DNA from 2 places in the Caballeronia sp. AZ10_KS36 genome. Region 2 is predicted to be linked to the other one. Evidence: predicted binding sites of a transcription regulator. Region 2 holds the regulator's gene; the other holds the start of a gene.

Region 1 (6,747 bases), on a different contig from region 2:
ATGGCGCTTCGCGTCTTGTACGAGCTGCGACGGCGAGTAAAAGCCCATCGGCTGGCTGTTGAGCATCGCGCACAGGAACGCCGCCGGCTCATGACACTTGAGCCAGCAGCTCGCATAGACGAGGAGCGCGAAGCTCGCTGCATGGCTCTCCGGAAAGCCGTACTCGCCGAAGCCCTGGATCTGCGCAAAGATCGATTCGGCGAACTCCCGGTCGTAGCCGCGCTCGAGCATGCCGTTGACGATGCGATCGTAGTAGTGCTGCAAGCCGCCTTTGCGTTTCCACGCGGCCATTGCACGACGGAGTTGGTCCGCCTCGCCGGCGGTGAATCCTGCCGCGAGCATCGCGACCTGCATCACCTGCTCCTGAAAGATCGGCACGCCGAGCGTGCGAGCGAGCGCGGTCTCCATCTCAGGCGAAGGGAACGAAACGGGCTCCTTGCCTTGCCGCCGGCGCAGGTACGGATGGACCATACCGCCTTGCACCGGCCCCGGCCGCACGATCGCCACTTCGATGACGAGATCGTAGAACTTACGCGGTTGCAGGCGCGGCAACATGCTCATCTGCGCCCGCGATTCGATTTGGAAGACGCCGACGGTATCGGCGCGGCAAATCATCTCGTATGTCGTCGCGTCTTCCGCTGGAATGTCCTGCAACTCGAACGGCTCGCCGCGCTGTTTCGAGATGATGTCCAGCGTGCGCCGGATCGCCGAGAGCATCCCGAGCGCGAGCACGTCGATCTTCAGCAACCCGAGTGCTTCGAGGTCGTCCTTGTCCCATTGGATCACGCTGCGATCGACCATCGCGGCATTCTCGATTGGCACGAGCCGCGAGAGCTTGCCCCGCGCGATCACGAAGCCACCGGTGTGCTGCGATAGATGGCGCGGGAAGTTCAGCAGTTGCGAGGCGAGGCTTGCCCACTGCTGGATGATTGGCGTCGCGGTGTCGAGGCCCGACTCGACGAAGCGATTTAGCAGATCCGCGCTGGAGTCGAACCAGTGATGCGACTTGGCCACCTTGTCGACGATGATCGGATCGACGCCGAGTGCCTTGCCGGAGTCGCGCAGCGCGCTCTTTGGCCGGTACGTCGTGACGGCGGCCGCGAGCGCCGCGCGGGTGCGCGTGTATTTGCGATAGATGTACTGGATGACTTCTTCGCGCCGCTGGTGCTCGAAGTCCACGTCGATATCGGGCGGCTCGCCGCGTTCCTTGGAGATGAACCGCTCGAAGAGCGTCGAGCTGCGCGCTGGATCGACTTCGGTCACCCCCAGGCAATAGCAAACAGCGGAGTTTGCGGCCGACCCGCGCCCCTGACAGAGGATGCCTTCGTTGCGCGCGAAACGCACAAGGTCGTACACCGTCAGGAAGTACGGTTCGTACCGAAGCTCGGCGATGAGCGATAGCTCGTGCTCGATCTGCGTCTGCACCTTATGTGGTATGCCTGCCGGAAAGCGCCGGTGCGCACCGATGTACGTTTCCTGCCGCAGATAGGCGGTGGGCGTGGTGCCTTCCGGGATGAGTTCGTCCGGATATTCATAGCGCAGTTCATCCAACGAGAAGGTGCAGCGACTCGCAATCGTCAGCGTCTCGGCAAGCGCCCGCGCCGGATAGAGGTTGGAAAGCCGCAGCCGGGCGCGTAGATGCTGCTCGGCGTTCTGCGCGAGTTCGAAGCCGCACTCTGCGATGCAGCGGTTCAGGCGCACGGCGGTGAGCGTGTCTTGCAGCGGCTTGCGAGAGCGCACGTGCATCGTCACTGCGCCCGTCGCGACTACCGGCACGCCGTGCTGGTCGGCGACGTACTCGACGATGCCGCGGTGGATGTCGTCCATCGCGCCGGCGTGCAGCGTGAGCGCGACAGAGCAGCGGCCCTCGAACGTGCGCGCGAGCCATTCGACCTGCGCGTCGAGCCGTTCTTCCTTCGCTGGATATTCGGGCGAGAGAATGACGAGACAGTCGGGCAAGCCCTTCAGGTGGTCGTATGGCGCTTCCGGCCGCGCCAAGTCGTTGGGCGACAGCAGGTACGTGCCCTTTGATGTGCGCGTTCGGGCAAGCGTGATGAGTTCCGACAGGTTCCCATAGCCATTGCGGTTCATCGCGAGCGCGGTGAAGGCGAGGGCAGGCGTGCCGCCGGCGTTGGTCAACTGGAAGTGCGCGCCGACGATGAGGCGGATGTTCGCTTCCTTCGCGGCAACGTGCGCGCGCACGATACCGGCGAGCGAGCATTCGTCCGTAATGGCAATCGCAAGGTAGCCCAGCTGCTCCGCGCGCAGGATCAGTTCTTCTGCGTGCGAGGCGCCGCGCAGGAAAGTGAAGTTGGAGAAGCACTGCAACTCGGCATAGCCGGGCAGCATCGACGAAAAAGCGTCCATCGTGTCACCCGAAGAGGCCGTGCAGGAACCATCGAGGGTCCTCTTCGTCGCGGCTGCCGACGCGCTCGCGGTAGATCCAGTAGCAGGTGTGGTCGTCGGCTTCCGCGACGAAATAGTCGCGCGTAACGAGCTCGCCTCCCCACCATCCGGCTTCCACGCGCTCGCCCGGAGAGACCGTGCGCAGCGGACTGCCGTAGAACGGTCTGTGCTGGCGCGTCATCAACTGGACAGGCGTCTCAAGCAACCACGAAGGGCGCGGCTGATCGCCGGGCAACGGGCAGCCTTTGACGTCGCTCGTGACCGGCACCCAGTTCCCGACGATCTCGGGCCGATGGTCCGCGACGGGGGCCGGGCGCAAGACGTTCTCGTGGCCAAGGCGTGCGACGAGCAATTCCATCAGCCGGTTGTGGTCGGCGGCGCTGCCGCCCGGCTCCGGAAAAAGGGTATCGGAAGGCGGTGCCGCCGCTTCAACGTCATTCACTTCGACGCGCACGGCGATGACCGCGGCCGCCAGTTCGACGCGGCCAAGCCGCTCTTTCAGCAATCGCGTCAGGTGTTCCTCGTGCCACGTCGGCTCCGCAAGCGCAACCTCAATCTTCGTTGGCGGCAAGGCCGCGCGCCCGCGTTCGTGCTCAAGCTCGATGGAAAACCGCGTGAGCGCCGGTTGCTTACTGGCGAGCCAACCCGTCAATTGGACGATGAGCCGCCGCGCCACAAAGAGGACAGCTTCGGCGTGCTCGACACGGTCCGGCAGTTCGATGCGTGCATTGAAGGACGGCGGCGTCTGTACCCATTCGTAGAGTTCCGGGGCTTCGCCGACAGCGCGGTCGAGCGTGTCGATAAGCGCCACACCGCAGCGTTTCTTGAGGCCCGCGCGCGGCAAGCGACGCAGGTCCGCGACGCTCGCGCATCCGAGACCGTCGAACCAGTCGGCGTAGCGCCGTGCTTCCAGCACCAGCAGGGCGGGCAAGCGCGGCAACTGGCGCATGAGCGAGCGAATGGAAAGGCGGTGGCCGCCGCGATAGCGCGCCATCAGCCACGCGCTCTGGCCGGTGGGTGCGACGCTCAGGCGAACCGTGAAGCCGAACGCGGCGAGCGAGGCGCGGATCGCGCGGCGCAGCGCGCGCACGCCACCAAAGAGGCGCAAGCTCGCCGACACGTCGACGAGCACGGTCTGCTCCTCGGCGATCGATGCCTGCGGGCTGAATTGCATCAGGGCGGTGGCCACATCGGCGACGGCCTGCTGCTCCTTGAGCTCGTCCTTGTCGTGCATGCGCGCGTCCGGCGCGAGCGTCAGGACGCCGCCCTTGCGCATGCCCATGCGGACACCGGCCTCGTGCGCTGCCTGATCGAGCGCGACGACACGCTCGTGATCGAGCACGACCAAGCCCGGACCGAAGCCAGCCTCACTCGTGGACGACCAGTTCGGCTGGAAGACTTCTCGGCTGAGGTGCGGCAGATATACGCCGATCCACACTTGCATGGCGATTCAACAGGATAGGCGAATGGGGCAATCCAACGACGAGCGGCTCGTCGCGTGCGGGGCCGCGGCGCTTAACGAACTGCAACGACACGCTGTCGCGCGCCGGGCGCACGGCCACACGTAGCGGAGCAGGGCTCGTGTCGCTCGCGGCGGCAAGTGGCCGGATCATGAAAAACAGCGACTCGCCGGTCTGCGCGGCGAGGTGCAGGCGCCGGAGCGCTTTGGGGCGAACGTGGGTTTGCCAGAAGAGCAAAGCGCCGAACGTACCGGACCGGAGAATCTGCTCCGCCGCCCACAGTGCATCAGCTGTCTTTTGCGCGCGCACCACGTTGACCGACGTCTCGGGCAGGCCCCAATAGGCTGCGGCTTCAGGCTGGAAACGGTGCGGCGGTTGGAGAAGGGCGATGCGCCGCTGCGCGACCGCCTTCAACGCGGGCAAAAGCAATCGCAGTTCGCCGACGTCCGGCTGCTGCACTAGCAAGTCGGTCAATGCGCCTTTCGGCCAACCGCCTCCCGGCAACTCAGCGGCCAATTCCAGCGACCCGCACGGCAACACGTTCGCGCGCGCGGAGGCGAGCTGCGAGCCGCGCCAAATGCTCGGGTGAATGTCTTCGAGGGCCAACGCTCCCATGTTCAACCCCGTACTGTATGTTTGTACAGTAGTCTACACCATCGCGACGACGCTTTCGTCCAACCATATCTATCCGCCAAACGTAAGCGGTGGTAACACTGTCGCGCAATAACCGCGGTAAAACCGTTACGCGGCAATTGTTACTCGCCTGTCCCGGCTTTGCATGACGAGCATAAAACACGTGAAAGTTGCGGATAGCAAGCGAAAACTCCGCGCGCAATGCGGTAACAGTGCGCGCCGATGGCTCGTTTCGCGCCTATGCGGAGGCAGTCGCTAACCAGTGACAACGATTGCGTCGGCGTAAGTTGGTGATGCAAAGGTTTGCGAATGTAACTTTCTGTTGCAGAGCCAAGTTTTTGAACAGACAATTCGCTTGCGCTGTCGCTCAAGGCGCTCCCGACGCATACGGTCACAGCCACTTCCGGTACGCCAGCCATGACACACGCCAGCTACGATCTTTCTTCCATCCGCGAGTTGAACCTGTCTTATCTGACGCTCGCGCGGCGGGTGTTGGCATCGGACCGCGAGGCCGCACAGGCGCACCTCGGGCTGTCGGCCGAAATCGCCGACACGCTCCTCAAGCTCACGCCGGCACAGGCGGACAAGCTAGCGTCGTCATCGCAACTGCTTTGCTTCTTTCGCATGAGCGCCGATGAAATGCTCGGTGGCCTCGCAAGCCGCAGCCTTGATGCGCCGGCGACGGCCCTGTCCAACGAAGCGCTGCTCGCGGCCTGACCATGAGCACGATCACGTCTTCCAAGAGTCTCGCGAGCGAAGCCGCGCAGGTCATGCGCGCGATCGCGCTGATCAAGCTCGGTGCGCGCATGCAAGTGCTGGAGTCGGAGATCCCGACGCTTTCACGCGATCGGCTGATTCGCCTGTATCGCGAAGTGAAAGGCGCGTCGCCGCCGAAGGGCATGCTGCCGTTCTCAGAAGACTGGTATCTGACGTGGGCGCCGAACATTCATACGTCGATGTTCGCGAACGTCTATGCCTTCCTCGAAGCAAATGCCGAAGGGCTGGATCCTGTCGAGCTGCTGACGCGCGCCTATGCGCTGTATGCCGAGCACTTCACGATGAACGGGGAGGCATTGCAGATGGACCTGACGCGCGCCTGGACGTATATCCGTTTCAGGGACGCCGGAATCCTACGTCTCGCGGGATGCACACGCTGTCGCGGCAAGTTCGTCGCGCATGCACATGACCCATCGCACTCAATGGTGTGCGGCATTTGCCAGCCGCCGTCGCGCGCCGGCAAGACGAAGGCAGCCGCGAAAGCAGCGCTCGAGCGCGACGCGGCGTTGCAGGCAAAAGCGGCCTGACCGTTTATCCGGGAGCGGCCTTCGGCACGTACATACAGCAGCCGCATGTCGTCTTCGTCCAACGTCAGCCGACCGTACAACATCTTGGAGCGGAAGTCGTTTTTCGCCTTCCACCCAGGCTGCGCGGCCTTTCATCTGAGAGGAGCTGATAGCATCCTCTTTTGTTAATCGACATAGGCGCGGCCTCGGCTTGGGAGTCGTCAGGGCGAACAGTGGGCGAGAGGAGATGGGCGTGACGGAAGTTGTAGGGCAGAACAACGAACAACACGGGTACTCGGCGGAGCAGGTCCGCGATTTCGAAGACCAAATCCGCGAGCTGCGCAACGGAAACGCGCGCGTTAAATTCGACCTCGGTCATCTTGCCGGGCAGCTCACCGTGTCGCGGGCCCAGACGTTCGCGAACCAGGGGCTCGGCCGCCGCCTGCAATCGATCGAGCGATCCGTCGCCAATATCTTCGCGCTCTATCCGCCGGGTCGCCGTAATTTCCTGAGCCACGACGAATGCTGCGATGTGGGCATCCAGTTTCAGGCATTCGCCATGAACGTCTATGCGCTGTTCGATAACGTGACCTGGGTGTGCCTGCTCGAAGCCAAGCAGTCCCTTGCGCCCAAAAGTATCGGACTGTTCAAGAAAGCGTGCCGCCCCTTCATTCCGCCGAACCTTGTGGCATATCTCGACGAACCCGAAACGACCCGTTGGTTTCATGAATATGGGACGCTCTATCGCGACTCGACGGCGCACCGCATCGCGCCTTCTCTCCCTTCGCGCACATATACGCCCGACGAAGGCAAGCGCTGGCAGGAACTTCAAGATGAATCAATCCGCGTCATGATGCCGCCGGACAGGATTGATCGGGGCACGGATCGGGGCATTGACTTCAAGGCGCAGTTCGAACGGATCGACCAGATTGAACGCGAGAAGGCAGAGCTGGGGCGCAACAGCC
Region 2 (6,747 bases):
TTCATGCCGCCGGACAATTCGCCGACGCGCGCATCGGCCTTGTTTTCGAGCCGCGCGAACTCGAGCAGCGACGGCACGAGCGCGTCCATGCGCGCGCCCGCGATGCCGAAGTAGCGGCCGAAGACGACGAGGTTCTCGCGTACGCTGAAGTCGGGATCGAGATTGTCGAACTGCGGCACGACGCCGACGCGTTCGCGGGCGAAACGCGCGCGCGACGGCACCGGTTCGCCGACGAGCCGAATGTTTCCGTGATCGGGCGACGTCATGCCGAGCAGCATCCTGAGCGTCGTCGTCTTGCCCGCGCCGTTCGGACCGAGCAGGCCGAAGCATTCGCCGGGGCGCACGTCGAACGACAGGCCGTCGACGACGTTCTTCGCGCCGTAGCTTTTGATGACTTCGCTGAATTCGATGGCGGGCGCGTCGGCCGATTCGGGCGCGTGCTCGCGCGTGGTGCGCTGTGTCATGCGTTTCCTGCCGGGGAAAGGTCAGCGAGCTAGTGTAATCGAATGCACCGGCGCGGCGCTTGCGCGGGCAGAAGCGGTGCGCCGGGCGAGTCGTGCGAGCATGCCGAAAGCCGCGAAGCCTTGTGCGACGGGCTTCGACGCAATCTGGCACGCGGCCAGCTAGTCATGAGTCCAACGTTGCGCGGGTGCGGCGCGCTATTGCGTGAAGTTAGCGTTTTCCATCGTTGCCACGTCTGGCGCTGCACAGGATCATGAAGTTACGCCGCAGTCAATCTGCGCTGCGGCAGGGAGGCATCATGACAAGCTACAGAAAGATTCTGCTGTGCTACGACGGTTCCAGAGAGGGCCGCAAGGCGCTGCGCCAGGGCGCGAATCTCGCGCTCGACCTCAACGCGGAAACGCATGTGCTCGCGGTGGTCGACATGCGGTCGAGCATTGCGCAGAGCGCCGGATTGCTGACCGATATGGCCTGCGGGCGCTTCGAAGAAGCGGCGCGCGATATTCTGCAGGAAGGCGTCGAGTGGCTGCGCGAGCGCGGCTTGTCAGCGCAGGGGCACTTCGCGTTTGGCCATCCGATCGACGAAATCGCCGCGCTGGCCGACAGCCTCAAGGTCGATCTCGTCGTCGTCGGGCACCGCTGCCGGAGCGGTCTCGCTCGTTGGTGGATGGGCGCGGGGAACACGCCTTTGCTCGATCGCGTGTCGTGCAGCATTCTGGTTGCCGTCTGTCAGGCAGGCGAATCGGCAGAAGCGGAAGATGCCGCTGCGTATGCCGCGAAGCCGGCGAAGGCCGAAGCGGGCGCGTGAGCTTTCGACGACGGATTGCGAAGGCGCGTCAGCCGTTGAGGTCGACAGCAACGAGCTTCCACGACACCAGCCCGCTGCGGTGAAAGATGGCGGAATAACGAGCATCGCCTGCGCCGTGCTGGTACGTCACGACGAACGTGTTGATGCCGCGATAGCCGGCCGTCGTTTGCGGCGGTTGCGGAGCCGGATTGGACGCACTCGCCGGCGCGGACGCATTTGCATCGGCTCGGCCCGCCGCAGGCGGACGTTCGCCGGGATTGCCGCGCGGCGGTATGCCGTTCAGGATGGCGGCGACTCCGTCCGGCGTCGCATACGAATCCACGAGCGGGCCGACCAGCGCCGCGCCGATCATCGCGCCGATGATCGCGAGCGGGTTGCCGCTCTTCTGCACGTCGATGCGCCGCGTGAGCAGCGCGGCGATCTGATCCTTCAAGCTCGCGCGCAACGCGGGGAAATCGACGTAGTCGTTGACCGTTTGGGCGTCTCGCGCGTCGGCGGCGCGCTTGACGCGGTCCAGCACGATATACGGCGACGCGTAGACGAAGCCAAGCGCCGCCACGAGCAATACGGCGGCGAGCGTGGCGACAACCAAACGAGCGGTGCGGGACATGCGACGGTCAAGCCTTCAGCAAAGGTCAATGCAGAATGGACCACGCCGACGCACGACAAATTCCCCGACCCGCCGCCAGTTCACGCCACCGTTCCGCCCGTGAGACCGGCGCGCTCTTCGTCGATGCAGCGGTCGATCATGCGCGACACTTCGCTGATCTTGCCGACCAGGATCAGCCGCGACTCGCTTCGATAGACGCGCACGGGAGCACTCCGCGGCGGCTCCGCGTGGACCGTCTGCGTCAGCGACACGCGCGCGAACGCAGGCTGGCGAGACGGCAGCGCGGGCATGGAATCGAAGAGATCCGGCGCAGCTTCGGCTCGCGAAGGCGCAGCGGCGCCGCAAGGAATCAACGCACGTAGATGACGCAGACGGCCGAACCGGCGAAAGGGCAGCAAACGGGCAAAACGTTCCATCATGACTCTCCAGACGATAGGACGCACCCCGGCATGCCGCGAGCGGCTGCCGTCCGTGCTTGATGTACTCGAAACGCGCCGCGTCGTGCGTGGCGTGAAAAGGCGCTCAGCGACGCTTGAAAGCGCGCTGCCGCCGCTGACTAGAATTCGCCCGAGCGGATCAGGCCCACTGCGATGCCTTCCAGCGCGAAGTCTCCGCTGCCGGACCGTACGAAAATGTTCTCGTAGTCCGGGTTCTCCGCGATGAGTTCGACGCCGTCCGGACGTCGCTTCCAACGCTTCACCGTGACGTCGTCGCCGAGCCGCGCAACGACGATTTGTCCGTCCTTCGCCTCGGTGCGTTTTTGAACGGCGAGCAGGTCGCCATCCAGAATGCCGGCGTCGCGCATCGACAAGCCGCGCACTTTCAACAGGTAGTCGGGCTTGCTCGAGAACAGCGCGGGATCGCACGCGTAATGCTGCGAAATATGCTCCTGCGCGAGGATGGGACTGCCCGCTGCGACACGGCCCACGAGCGGCAGCGAGAGCTGCATGATGCTCGCGTGCGGCAACGTGAACTGGTGCGGGGCGTCTTCTGAACGGCCTGCGTCGCCAATCAGCCGGATGCCGCGCGACGAACCCGCCGCCAGTTCGATGACGCCCTTGCGCGCCAGTGCCCGCAGATGCTCTTCCGCAGAGTTCGCGGAGCTAAAGCCCAGCTCAGCGGCAATCTCCGCGCGCGTCGGCGGAAAGCCGGTGCGCTCGATTGCGCGCTGGAGCAGTTCGAAGACCTGCTGCTGACGCGCGGTAAGTTTTGAGGTTCTGGTCACTGGCTCGGGCCTCTCGTGCACTGTATGGATCAACAGATGACTGTATTTTTATACAGTATTCCGCGCTTTTCAAGCATTACTTTAAGTTCCGCGCGAAACCGCAACACGGGCCGACGTGCCACGCCACATGAGCGCGCGCCTCAGGCTTTAGCAGCTTTGGATATAAAAGACTGAAAAACGATTATTTCTGTTCATATAGGCCCGCCGATAGACTGATTCCGTCAATTGGATAAGACGGAGAACGGGGAATGCAAAGCACGAAAGCGGGATTGGGGACCAAAGCACGCAAAGCGTTGACGGCGCTTGCGCTGACGGCGGCGGGCATCGGCGCGATTGTGGCGATGAGCACGCAAGCACACGCGCAGACGTCGTTTCTGAATGTGTCGTACGACCCGACGCGCGAGCTGTATCAGGACTTCAATCAGGCATTCGCCAAGAAGTGGAAGGCCGAAACCGGCGAGACCGTCACGTTCAAGCAGTCGCACGGCGGTTCGGGCGGACAGGCGCGAGCGGTCATCGACGGCCTGCAGGCGGACGTCGTCACGCTCGCGCTCGCCTACGACATCGACGCGCTCGCGGGCAAGGGGCTCGTGGCCGCCGACTGGCAGAAGCGCCTGCCGGATAACGCCTCGCCGTACACGTCGACGATCGTGTTCCTCGTGCGCAAGGGCAACCCGAAGCACATCAAGGACTGGGACGACCTCACGAAGCCGGGCGTCTCCATCGTCACGCCGAACCCGAAAACATCGGGCGGGGCGCGCTGGAACTATCTCGCCGCGTGGGCCTACGCGCAGCACAAGCCGGGCGGCAATGAGCAAACCGCGAAGGACTTCGTCGCGAAGCTGTACAAGAACGCGGGCGTGCTCGACTCCGGCGCGCGCGGCGCTACGACGAGCTTCGTGCAGCGCGGCCAGGGCGACGTGCTGATCGCGTGGGAAAACGAGGCGTTTTTGTCGCTGAAGGAATTCGGTCCGGACAAGTTCGAGATCGTGGTGCCTTCGGTGAGCATTCTGGCCGAGCCGCCGGTCGCGGTGGTGGACAAGGTCGTCGACAAGCACGGCACGCGCAAGCTCGCCGAGGCGTATCTAAAGTATCTGTATAGCGACGAAGGCCAGCAGATCGCCGCGCGCAACTTCTATCGTTCGCGCTCGGACAAGGTGCCGGCCGACCTCACGAAGCAGTTCCCGAAGATCAAGCTCTACACCATCGACGACACGTTCGGCGGCTGGACCAAGGCGCAGAAGACGCATTTCGCCGATGGCGGCGTGTTCGACTCGATCTATCAACCGCAATAAGCGCAAAACGTAAGCAAACCGAAGCGGCGCGCCATGACGCCGCCGGTCACACAAGCATTCGATGACACGCGCTCCCCGGCGCACTGGAACAGGACGAAAGCAAGGATGACGACTTTCACTTTGCGCAAGCCGAGCGCGCTACCGGGCTTCGGCCTGACGCTCGGCATCACGCTCGCGTATCTGAGCCTCGTGGTGTTGATACCCCTCGCCGCCACGTTCGCGAAGACGGCGACGCTCGACTGGGCGCAGTTCGTCCGCGCGGTGACATCGCCGCGGGTGCTGGCGTCGTACCGGCTGACCTTCGGCGCGGCGCTCGGCGGGGCGCTCATCAACGCGGTGTTCGGCTTTCTCGTCGCGTGGGTGCTCGTGCGCTACACGTTTCCGATGAAGCGCATCGTGGACGCCATCGTCGATTTGCCGTTCGCGCTGCCGACTTCTGTGGCGGGCATCTCGCTCGCGGCCGTGTATGCGGGCAACGGCTGGATCGGGCAGTATCTCGCGCCGCTCGGCATCAAGGTCGCGTTCACGCCGCTCGGCGTGCTGGTGGCGCTGACGTTCATCGGCTTGCCGTTCGTCGTGCGCACGGTGCAGCCGGTGCTGGAAGACTTCGAACGCGAGCAGGAAGAAGCCGCCGCGTGCCTCGGCGCGACGCGCTGGCTGACGTTTCGCCGCGTCGTGCTGCCGTCGCTCTTTCCGGCGCTTCTGACCGGCTTTGCGCTGGCGTTCGCGCGCGCACTCGGCGAATACGGCTCGGTGATTTTCATCGCGGGCAATGTGCCGATGAAGTCGGAAATCACGTCGCTTCTCATCATCACGAAGCTCGAACAATACGACTATGCGGGCGCCACTGCGCTCGCCGTCGTCATGCTGTGCGTGTCGTTCCTGATGCTGCTCCTCATCAACACGCTGCAATGGTTCCTGCAACGGCGCACGAGCCGCACGGGCGCTGTTCCTGCGCACGCGGTATCGGTGCAAGGGAGCCACGCATGAGCACATCTGACACCAAAGCCATCGCGATGAACACCGCTGCGCCGCGTGATGCGCGCACGCTCGATCCCGTCACGGAACCGCGCGCGGTGCGCTGGCTGCTCACCGGCATCGCGCTCCTGTTCCTCGCGCTCTTTCTCGTGGTGCCGCTCGTCGCGGTGTTCGCGCAAGCGTTCGCGAAGGGCATCGACTATTACTTCGAGTCGCTGAAAGACCCGGACGCATGGTCCGCCATCAAGCTCACGTTGACGACGGCGGCGATTGCCGTGCCGCTCAACGTCGTGTTCGGCCTCGCGGCATCGTGGGCGATCGCGAAGTTCGACTTTCGCGGCAAGGCGCTCTTGACCACGCTCATCGACTTGCCGTTCTCGGTTTCCCCCGTGATCTCCGGCCTCATCTACGTGCTGATGTTCGGCGCGCAAGGCTGGTTCGGTCCGTGGCTCGCGGCGCACGACGTTCAGATCATCTTCGCGGTGCCGGGCATCGTGCTGGCGACGATCTTCGTGACGTTCCCGTTCGTCGCGCGTGAATTGATTCCGCTGATGCAGGCGCAAGGCAACGACGAGGAAGAAGCCGCGCATGTGCTGGGCGCTTCGGGCTGGCAGATCTTTCGCCGCGTGACGCTGCCGAACGTGAAGTGGGGCCTGCTGTATGGCGTGATTCTCTGCAATGCACGCGCAATGGGCGAGTTCGGCGCGGTATCGGTGGTATCGGGCCACATTCGCGGACAGACCGACACCATGCCGCTGCACGTCGAGATCCTCTATAACGAATACAACTTCTCGGCCGCGTTCGCCGTCGCCTCGCTGCTCGCGCTGCTTGCGCTCGTGACGCTCGGACTCAAGCTCGTCGCGGAACGCCGCATGTCGCAATCGCTCGCCGATGCAGGCGCCAAGAACTAAGGCAAAGGACACATCATGAGCATCATCGTTCGCAATCTGCAAAAGCGCTTCGGCGATTTCACCGCGCTCGACAACGTCACGCTCGACTTTCCGGCGGGCGAACTCGTCGCGCTGCTCGGGCCGTCCGGATGCGGCAAGACCACGCTGCTGCGCGTGATCGCGGGCCTCGAATATGCCGATGCCGGTCAGGTCCTGCTCAATGGCGAAGACGTCGCGCAAGTGGGCGCGCGCGACCGGCAAGTGGGCTTCGTCTTCCAGCATTACGCGCTGTTCCGGCACATGACGGTGTTCGAAAACGTGGCGTTCGGTCTGCGCGTGAAGCCGCGCCGCGAGCGTCCGTCGGAAGCCGTGATCCGCGAGAAAGTGCACGAATTGCTCAAGCTCGTGCAACTGGACTGGCTCGCGCAGCGGTTTCCTTCGGAGCTTTCGGGCGGGCAGCGGCAACGTATCGCGCTTGC

The links. Region 2 encodes LexA, which represses DNA repair genes until DNA is damaged. Its sites were predicted from a motif close to ACTGTATNNNNATACAGT; they were not measured.
Region 1: the regulator LexA is predicted to act here: its motif matches at 4,494-4,511, upstream of imuA (translesion DNA synthesis-associated protein ImuA).

Annotation. Positions count from the first base shown of each region.
Region 1 covers NZ_JALQDQ010000045.1:4,771-11,517, reverse strand. Annotated here, with positions in the region: gene NCR35_RS27310 (error-prone DNA polymerase) at 1-2,367, opposite strand, end outside; gene NCR35_RS27305 (Y-family DNA polymerase) at 2,372-3,850, opposite strand; gene imuA (translesion DNA synthesis-associated protein ImuA) at 3,774-4,481, opposite strand; gene NCR35_RS27295 (flagellar transcriptional regulator FlhD) at 4,917-5,216, shown strand; gene flhC (flagellar transcriptional regulator FlhC) at 5,219-5,803, shown strand; gene NCR35_RS27285 (hypothetical protein) at 6,036-6,747, shown strand, end outside.
Region 2 covers NZ_JALQDQ010000013.1:217,001-223,747, forward strand. Annotated here, with positions in the region: gene nodI (nodulation factor ABC transporter ATP-binding protein NodI) at 1-464, opposite strand, end outside; gene NCR35_RS07720 (universal stress protein) at 761-1,270, shown strand; gene NCR35_RS07725 (DUF2939 domain-containing protein) at 1,299-1,880, opposite strand; gene NCR35_RS07730 (hypothetical protein) at 1,961-2,296, opposite strand; gene lexA (transcriptional repressor LexA) at 2,437-3,105, opposite strand; gene NCR35_RS07740 (sulfate ABC transporter substrate-binding protein) at 3,354-4,400, shown strand; gene cysT (sulfate ABC transporter permease subunit CysT) at 4,506-5,390, shown strand; gene cysW (sulfate ABC transporter permease subunit CysW) at 5,387-6,289, shown strand; gene NCR35_RS07755 (sulfate/molybdate ABC transporter ATP-binding protein) at 6,305-6,747, shown strand, end outside.